2 linked regions of the Caballeronia sp. TF1N1 genome follow. The protein of the gene in region 2 binds, or shares a complex with, the protein of the main gene of each other region. Links are inferred from orthologs where the notes say so. Each region holds a gene or a part of one and is shown on either strand. Other genes may lie near its edges.

What was found. The genes of interacting proteins can lie anywhere in the genome.
Region 1: the proteins of pmbA (region 2) and tldD are in contact, whole or in part, in a solved structure (PDB 5NJ9), measured with the Escherichia coli proteins. The link is inferred for Caballeronia sp. TF1N1 from one-to-one orthologs.

Annotation. Positions count from the first base shown.
Region 1 is NZ_CP084626.1:371,953-376,300, forward strand. The notes cover bases 497-3,310. They hold tldD (metalloprotease TldD), read right to left. Parts: upstream 2,730-3,310; coding sequence 1,263-2,729; downstream 497-1,262. Other genes in these bases: aroG (3-deoxy-7-phosphoheptulonate synthase AroG), read right to left, coding at 497-911; LDZ28_RS01800 (carbon-nitrogen hydrolase family protein), read right to left, coding at 2,863-3,310. Outside these bases: more of aroG, read right to left, coding at 1-496; more of LDZ28_RS01800, read right to left, coding at 3,311-3,690; LDZ28_RS01805 (YhdP family protein), read right to left, coding at 3,748-4,348. UniProt on the Escherichia coli protein: Metalloprotease involved in CcdA degradation. Suppresses the inhibitory activity of the carbon storage regulator (CsrA).
Region 2 is NZ_CP084626.1:2,107,486-2,112,307, forward strand. What follows is about bases 982-3,853. They hold pmbA (metalloprotease PmbA), read right to left. Parts: upstream 3,167-3,853; coding sequence 1,796-3,166; downstream 982-1,795. Other genes in these bases: LDZ28_RS09800 (dihydrofolate reductase), read left to right, coding at 1,233-1,736; yjgA (ribosome biogenesis factor YjgA), read left to right, coding at 3,389-3,853. Also shown: LDZ28_RS09795 (sigma-54 dependent transcriptional regulator), read right to left, coding at 1-289; more of yjgA, read left to right, coding at 3,854-3,988; mog (molybdopterin adenylyltransferase), read left to right, coding at 3,969-4,607; orn (oligoribonuclease), read right to left, coding at 4,598-4,822.

The DNA.
Region 1 (4,348 bases), 1.7 Mb from region 2 along the record:
GATTCAATCATCACGCCGATGATTCGCTCATCGCCGGAGGCGAGTTGCTTGCCAATATCCTCGCACACCGGAATCTGATTCTCGTGTTTCTTCGAGCTATTCGCGTGACTCGCATCGATCATCAAGCGCGCCGCTAATCCCGCCTTGCCGATATCGCTGCAAGCCGCATCGACACTAGCGGCATCGAAATTCGGCGATTTACCGCCGCGTAAAATGATATGGCAATCCTCGTTGCCGGCGGTGGAAACGATCGCCGAATGTCCGCCCTTCGTGACCGACAGGAAATGATGCGGCTGCGAAGCGGCCTTGATAGCATCGACGGCAATCTTGACGTTTCCATCCGTGCCATTTTTAAAGCCCACCGGACAAGACAATCCCGATGCAAGCTCACGGTGAACCTGAGATTCGGTAGTCCGCGCCCCAATCGCGCCCCACGAAATCAGGTCCGCAATGTACTGCGGACTAATCATATCCAGATACTCGGTGCCGGCCGGCAAACCAAGCTCGTTGATATGCATGAGCAATTCTCGCGCAGCCCGCAATCCATCATTGATCTTGAAGCTGTTATCCATGTACGGATCGTTGATCAGCCCCTTCCAGCCCACCGTGGTACGCGGCTTTTCGAAGTACACGCGCATCACGATTTCCAATTCGCCCGCGAAGCGCTTACGCTGCTCGATCAGTCGTCCCGCATATTCCATCGCCGCCTTGGGATCGTGAATGGAGCACGGTCCGACGATCACGATCAAGCGATCATCCATTCCGTGCAGTATGCGATGCATCGACTTGCGCGCGTTGTAAATCAGTTCCGACACGGGTTCGGCGCAAGGGAATTCGCGGATCAGATGCGCGGGAGGCGTCAGTTCTTTCAGCTCACGAATGCGGACATCGTCGGTATTGTGCGGGGGCATTTCTTTTCTCCTGCGTCTCTTTCAATCAAAACCAACGTGTGAAGGGCGAAAAAAAACCGCCAGACTCGCTGGCGGTTTTTCGGGAATTTGGTTTTGCGTACTTACCGTACTTGCAACGACCCCTCTCCATCCGCCAGCGGCTTGAGATGCCAAAAGAAATAAAAATAAAACTTGGCGGTCATGGCTTAAGAGAGAAAAGTCTGTCGCAAAAAATCAGGTAGCTGCTTTTATAACCGCAAACACGCGGCGCTGGCAAGCCTTCCACTCGAAGAACGCGGGAATCCCGCATCGCCGGCCCGTGCAATCGCAAACGCAGCCCGAAGCGACGCGGAAAGCCCGCATCGAAAAACATCAAACCGTGCCGCCCACCGTCATCTTTTCGATGCGCAACGTCGGTTGCCCAACGCCCACCGGCACGCTCTGGCCTTCCTTGCCGCACACGCCGACGCCCGTATCCAGCGACATGTCGTTACCGATCATCGTCACGTATTTGAGCGATTCCGGTCCGCTGCCGATCAAGGTCGCGCCCTTCACCGGATACGTGATCTTGCCGTCCTCGATCATGTACGCCTCGGACGCCGAAAACACGAACTTGCCGTTGGTGATATCCACCTGACCGCCGCCGAAATTCACCGCGTACAAGCCTTTCTTCACCGAAGCCAGAATCTCCTTCGGGTCCTTGTCGCCGTTGAGCATGTACGTGTTGGTCATGCGCGGCATCGGCAGGGCGGCGTAGGATTCGCGGCGCGCGTTGCCCGTCACGGGCATCTTCATCAAACGCGCGTTGAGCGAATCCTGAATGTAGCCCTTGAGAATGCCGTCCTCGATCAGCGTCGTGCACTGCGTCGGATTGCCTTCGTCGTCGATGTTGAGCGAGCCGCGCCGATTCGGCAGCGTGCCGTCATCGACCACGGTCACGCCCTTCGCCGCGACCTGTTCGCCGATACGACCCGCGAACGCCGACGATCCCTTGCGGTTGAAGTCGCCTTCCAGCCCGTGCCCGATTGCTTCGTGCAAGAGCACGCCCGGCCAGCCCGGCCCGAGCACGACGGTCATGGCGCCTGCGGGTGCCGGACGCGCTTCCAGGTTCACCAGCGCCGCGTGCACCGCGTCGTCGACGTAGCGGTTCAGGATGTCGTCGGTGAAATAGCCATAGTCGAAGCGTCCGCCACCGCCGCCCGTGCCGATCTCGCGGCGTCCGTTTTGCTCGGCGATCACCGTGACCGATACGCGCACGAGCGGTCGCACGTCGGCGGCGAGCGCGCCGTCGCTGCGCGCCACCAGCACGACGTCGTATTCACCGGCGAGCCCGGCCATGACTTGCGTGATGCGCGGATCGCGGCCGCGCGCCATCTGTTCGACGCGCTCCAGCAGCTTCACCTTCGCGTCGGAATCAAGCGAATGCAGCGGATCGGCGGGTAAATACAGATCGCGGCCCGACACGCCCGTGAGCGTGCTCGCCGACTTGATTTTGTGCTTGCCGCCGCCCGCCTTGGCGATCGCGCGTGTTGCGTGCGCCGCCTGGCGAATCGATTCGGGCGAGAGATCGTCGGAGTAGGCGAAAGCCGTGCGCTCGCCCGAAACGGCGCGCACGCCGACGCCCTGATCGATGCTGAAGCTGCCCGATTTGACGATGCCTTCTTCCAGACTCCACGCTTCGCTGCGCGTGGACTGGAAATAGAGGTCGGCGTAATCGACGCGATGCGTGAAAATTTCCGCAAGCGTACGTGTGATAAGCCCCTCGTCGAGGCCATACGGCGTAAGCAAAACGTCCTTCGCCGTGACCAGATTCCTAATGCCGGGTTCGATGATGTTCATGCGGTGCCTGTTGCGAGTTCGGTGATATTTCAGACCATTCTAATGGCTGACGGGGTTCGGTCATGTGCGGAGAAAAAATCGCGCTTTCAAGACCGTCGGAAAACCTATTTTCAAGATACTTGGCGCGCGCGTCTCAGCCGATCACGCGATGCCGATACGCCGGCAAGCTCTGTCGCACTGACGCAATGCGCGCCGGATCGATCTGGCCGGCCACGACGCCCGCGCCTTCATCGCGCACGTCGATGATTTCGCCCCAAGGGTCGATCAGGATGCTGTGGCCGAAAGTGCGCCGGCCGTTTTCATGTTTGCCGCCTTGTGCCGCGGCGAGGACGTAGCACTGGTTTTCAATGGCGCGGGCGCGTAGCAAGATTTCCCAATGTGCCTTGCCGGTCGTGTAGGTGAACGCGGAGGGGACGACCATCAACGCGCAGTCGCCCATTTTTCGATACAGCTCCGGGAATCGCAGGTCGTAGCACACCGAAAGGCCGACTCGTCCGAATGGCGCGTCGAAAGTCCGCACTTCGCTGCCGGGGCAGATGGTGCGCGCTTCGTCGAACGATTCCTCGCCTTTCTCGAAATTGAAGAGGTGAATCTTGTCGTAGCGCCCAACCTGCTTGCCGGCGGGGTCGAACACGAGCGTGGTGTTCAATACGCGATCCGGCTCCGCCGACTGCAACGGCAAAGTCCCGCCGATCACCCACACGCGATGCTCGCGCGCCGCATCGGACAAGAATTGCTGGATCGGACCCGCGCCCGGCGTCTCGCGAATGGCGCGTTTGTCGGTGTCCTTGAAGCCCATGTAGCAGAAGTATTCGGGCAGGAGCACGAGTTGGGCGCCGTCGCGCGCGGCTTCCGCGATCAGCCGGCCGGCCTCGGTCAGGTTGCGATCGCGGTCCGGCGCGCTGACCATCTGTAGCGCGGCGACGCGGAAATTCGCGCTTTCGCTCGATTTATCGTTCATATTTTTGTGCGCATTTGCCAAAAAAGGTGACGAAAATAGGGCGGAACCGTGTCGCCTTCACGGAGCGACTGCTGGTACGGCAGCAGGGACAGCGGCGGCGGCAGGTGTTTCGATCTTACCCTGATCGCCCCGCAGGCGCTGAACGACCGGTTTGGACCAGGGACCGGTGATCGAATAGTCGAGTTCGAACGCCTTCTGAATGGACTTCGACAATGCGAGATCGGCGGCCAGCGCGCCCAGACCGAGCAGCGGATTGATGACCGCCGCGCCGATTGCGACCGCGCCCGCGCCGACGGTCGGTATGACCTTAACGTGCAAATCCTGCGTGCGTTGCGGCAGGTCGACGAGTCCTTGCATCTGCACGCGCGCGGGCGATGTGATCATCACCAGATCGTCCGTCCTCGCGATGCCCTGTTCGATATGCGCGTCGCCCGTGACTTTCTCGAACGGCAGTCCCTTGCCGACGACATCCTGAAAATGCAGCGTGAGCAGATTCGCAAGGCTGCGCAAGCTGAAGATGCCGAGCCATTTCGCGGCGCCGGGCGCGCGCAGAATTTGGCCGTGACGCAAATCGACAGCGACGTTGCCATCGAGCGAATTTGGATCGACTGTCGTCGGGCCGCCGTTCCACGCCGCGTGACCGGACACCGTGCCCGCG
Region 2 (4,822 bases):
GAATCAGCCGGCGCACGGCGGCGTCTTCCAGTTGTCCGGAAACGGTGGCGGCGACCCAGCCGACGTTCGTCATGGTCAACGACGACTCGAACGCCGCCAATTCGTGAGACTCGAAGTGACTCGACAAGTCCAGCAGACCACCGATTGCCATATCGCTACGCAGGGCTTTCTTCGTGTCGCGCGCGCTCGCCACGATTTCGATTTGCCAGCCGCGTTCTTCGAAGCGCGCGCATAGCATCTCGCTGGGATCGCGAGTCACATAGATAAGTTGCCGCCGAGCGACGTCCATTATTCAGATCCTTTCTTCAACATTCGTTGAAAAGGTCGCGTAGTTCAGGCTCTCGCTGCATGCAGAAATCAATGTCCTCGCGCTGTGTGGCGAGCGGACTCGCGTTTCGATTCGTTGCCTCCGGGAACGACGCATCTGGCGCCGTGAACCCTTCCACGAATCCCTATTGACCGGTTCTGCGCCATTTTCGAGAGACTACTATAACCCATAAACCCCGCAAACAAATATCGTCAAGGCCCATTGGACTGGTCACAAAACCCTGACAGGACGGGGCTGGCAAGAATTTCTCAATGAATTATTAAAAGCAAATGAGACGTTTTAATAAGACAAAATCTTATACCTGATTCACAGGAAATTCATGTTTTTCTCCCTTCGCGTTTCACGTGTGAAACGTTTTCGTCCATTCGGCCGCGATGATTTTCTGCCGTTTTCATCATGATCTTTGCACGGTAACGGATTGCGACTGTTGGCATGTATCTGGCTATATTCGACGCATGCGGACAGGTAAGAAATGCAAGCCGCATTTCGTTTCGTCAGCAGATTTTCAGCCTGGTCGCATCTCAACTCGATATACCAGCCGCCTGACTGTTTTATTCCCGAAACACTTCCGGGAATACTTACTCGGATATGTCGCCACGATGGCTTTCGATCATTCTTTACCGGATTGCGCGCCGACTTCCCGTTCGTCGGACGAAGACGAGCGACGCGCCTTGTCGTGGACAAATGCGCGGGATGCAGCGAACACGAGCGACCCCGAATCGCACCAAAGGCAGTCTTCGAACTACGGCGTGAGCGTCACGCTATGGGACGAGTTCACGCCCGAGCGGCCGGGATTCGATCGGACCAAAGGCTGAGTCGAGGCAAGACAGCGGCGGGCGTCGGTTAAAATCGCGGCACGGTCGCGCCTCCTGCGCGCCTCACTCCTGCACGACTTTCCGACTACATGACGACGCTGACCCTGATCGTCGCCCGCGCGCGCAATGGCGTGATCGGACGCGACAACGACCTGCCCTGGCGCCTCCCCGAGGATCTCGCTTTCTTCAAGCGCACGACGATGGGCGCGCCGATCATCATGGGACGCAAGACGCATGAATCGATTGGCCGGCCGCTGCCCGGGCGGCGGAATATCGTCGTGTCGCGCGACGCCACGCGTCGCTATACCGGCTGCGATACCGTCACGAGCTTGGCCGATGCCCTCTCGCTCGCCATCGCCGACCACGCAAGCGAGGCCTTCGTGATCGGCGGCGCGCAGTTGTACGGCGACGCCATCGCGCAGGCGGACAAGCTGATCGTCACCGAGATCGATGCCGATTTCGAAGGCAACACCCATTTTCCGGCGCCGGACGCCGCGCATTGGCAGGAAGTCGCTCGCGATCCGCGGCGCGCCGCGCCACCGAACGCGTTCGACTTCGCGTTCGTCACGTATCGACGCCGGGCGGACGCATGAACGAAGGCCCCGGATAGCTCGCGCCATCCGGGGCCTTCTTCTTGAACCACCTCTGAGTTTTACTGCCCCGCGATGGTCATCCGCTCGATCAGCACCGAGCCGATTTCCTTCGTGCCGCGCACGACCGTATCCGCGCCGATCGCCTCGATGTGGCGGAACATTTCCTGAAGCGTGCTCGCGACCGTGATTTCCTCGACCGCGTGCTGAATCTTGCCGTTCTCCACCCAAAAGCCCGACGCACCGCGCGAATAGTCGCCCGTCACGTAGTTCACGCCCTGCCCCATCAGTTCGGTAAGCAAAAGGCCGGTGTCGAGCTTCTTCAGCATGGCCTCGAAGTCGTCTTCCGCCTTCGTATTCGAGCTTGTCATCGTCAAATTATGCGAGCCGCCCGCGTTGCCGGTGGTCTTCATGCCGAGCTTGCGCGCCGAATACGTGGACAGGAAATAGCCCTGCACAACGCCGTCATCCACCACATTGCGACGCTCGGTGCGCACGCCTTCCTCGTCGAACGGCGCGCTGCCCATGCCGCCCTTCACGTGCGGATCTTCGACGATCTGAACGTGCGGCGCGAACACCGGCTTGCCGAGGCTGTCGACGAGAAACGTCGTCTTGCGATACAACGCCCCACCGCTCACCGCTTGCACGAACGAGCCGAGGATGCCCGCAGCCAGCGGCGCTTCGAACAACACGCGGCACTTGCGCGTGTCGAGGCTCTTCGCGTTCAGACGCGCGAGCGCGCGTTCGGCGGCGTAGCGTCCGACGGCTTCCGGCGCGGCGAGTTCGGTGGCATTGCGGCGCGACGTGTACCAGTCGTCGCGCTGCATGTCGCGTCCGCTCGCGGCAATGGGCGCGCACGCGATGTAATGCCGCGAGTACGGATAGCCCGCGAGGAAGCCGCGCGAGGTCGCGAGCACGAACTGCGAATGCTGCGCCGATACGCTCGCGCCCTCGGAATTGGTCACGCGCTTATCCACCGCGAACGCGGCGGCTTCGGCGCGGCGTGCGAGCTCGGCGGCCTCTTCGGCGTCGATGACCCACGGATGATAAAGATCGAGGTCCTGAGGCGACTTTTCCAGCAAGTCTTCTTCCGCAAGCCCGGCGGCGCTGTCTTCAGCCGTGAAGCGCGCGATGTTGTAGGCGGCCGCAACGGTATCGCGCAGTGCTTCGCGCGTGAAGTCCGCGGTGCTCGCATTGCCGCGCTTCTTGCCGATGAAGACGGTCACGCCCACCATCTTGTCCCGGTTGTGCTCGATGGTCTCCACTTCGCCGCGCCGCACGCTTACCGAAAGGCCATCGCCTTCGGAGATTTCGGTGGCGGCATCGGTCGCGCCGAGTTCCTTCGCGTGACGCAGGATGTCGGAGGCAATCTCCTTGAGTTCGTCTTGCGTATGCGGGAAAAAGCGTTGCTTGACGTCCATGTCTGCTGCCATTTTGTGTGTGCCTTAGGAGGTCGGGGGCGCCGCGCGCCCGCGCGTGTCGTTGCAAGAGGATTCCCGCTTTCGTCCGGCCTTTCGATGAAGCAGACGGCGGGGTCGATTCGATCGACGCATGCTGCGATCATAGCAAGGACCGCGCACCCGCACCGCATGCACGATGCATCGCGCTTCGCGTGCGCGAGCCGAGCGCCGCGACGCGCAAGCTACAATATCGCCATGAACCGTAAAACCCGCATTCAACCGATCGAAGCCGAGCCGGAAGTCGACGAAAACGGCTACGATCGCCCGAGCAAATCCCAGCTCAAGCGCGACATGCACGCGCTGCAGGAACTGGGCGAGGCGCTGATCGCGCTGCCGAAAGACGCGCTCAAGCGCATGCCCATGCCTGAGAAGCTGAACGACGCCGTGCGCGAAGCGCGTCGTATCACCGATCACGAAGGCAAGCGCCGTCAGGTGCAATACGTCGGGCGCGTCATGCGCACGCTGCTCGAAGACGAAGTCGCCGCGCTGCGCACCGCGCTCGACACGCATCGCGGCGTGAACAAGGCGGAGACCGCGCGCCTGCATTGGATCGAACGCTCGCGCGACAAGCTGCTCGCAAGCGACGCCGCGCTGACCGATTTCATCCGCGAGCATCCGGGCGTGGACGCGCAGGAAGGCCGCACGCTGATCCGCAATACGCGCAAGGAGCGCGAGCTGCAAAAGCCGCCGCGCTATTACCGCGAATTGTTCCAGTGGATCAAGAACGCAGCGGGCGTGAAACAGGAAGACGAGAGCGACAGCGACGAGGAAAACCGTGACGACGACGAAGCGTAATCATCCGGACGAGTTGCTCGTCGGACTGGTTTCGATCAGCGATCGCGCCTCGCAAGGCGTGTACGAGGACAAAGGCGTGCCGTCGCTCGAAGCATGGCTCGGAGAAGCGCTGAGCTCACCCTGGCGCGCGCAAACGCGGCTGATTCACGACGATGCCGCCACCATCTCGGCCACGCTCATCGAACTGGTCGACACACACGGTTGCGATCTCGTGCTGACCACGGGCGGCACCGGTCCCTCGCGCCGCGACGTGACGCCGGAAGCGACGCTCGCCGTCGCCACCAAGCCGATGCCAGGCTTTGGCGAACAGATGCGCCAAATTAGCCTGAACTTCGTGCCGACCGCCATTCTCTCACGTCAGGTTGCCGTGATTCGTGAGACGGAGGATCACGCCGCGCTCATCATCAATTTGCCGGGACAGCCGAAGTCGATCAGGGAAACGCTCGAAGGCCTGAAGGACGCCGACGGCAAGACGCGCGTGCCGGGCATCTTCGCGGCAGTGCCGTATTGCATCGATCTGATCGGCGGGCCTTACATCGAAACGAAGCCGGAAGCGGTTGCCGCGTTCCGGCCCAAAAGCGCCATTCGAAAGTCAGGCGCTTCCAAACCTCAAGCCTGAGCCGACGATGCCGACGCCGCGGGAATCAGGAAGTGCTCGCGGTAGTACTTGAGTTCGTCGATGGACTCGTGGATATCGGCGAGCGCCGTGTGCATCGCGCGCTTCTGAAAGCCCTTGTAGATGGCTGGCTGCCAGCGGCGGCACAGTTCCTTGAGCGTGCTCACGTCCAGATTGCGATAGTGAAAGAACGTCTCCAGTTCCGGCATCCAGCGCGC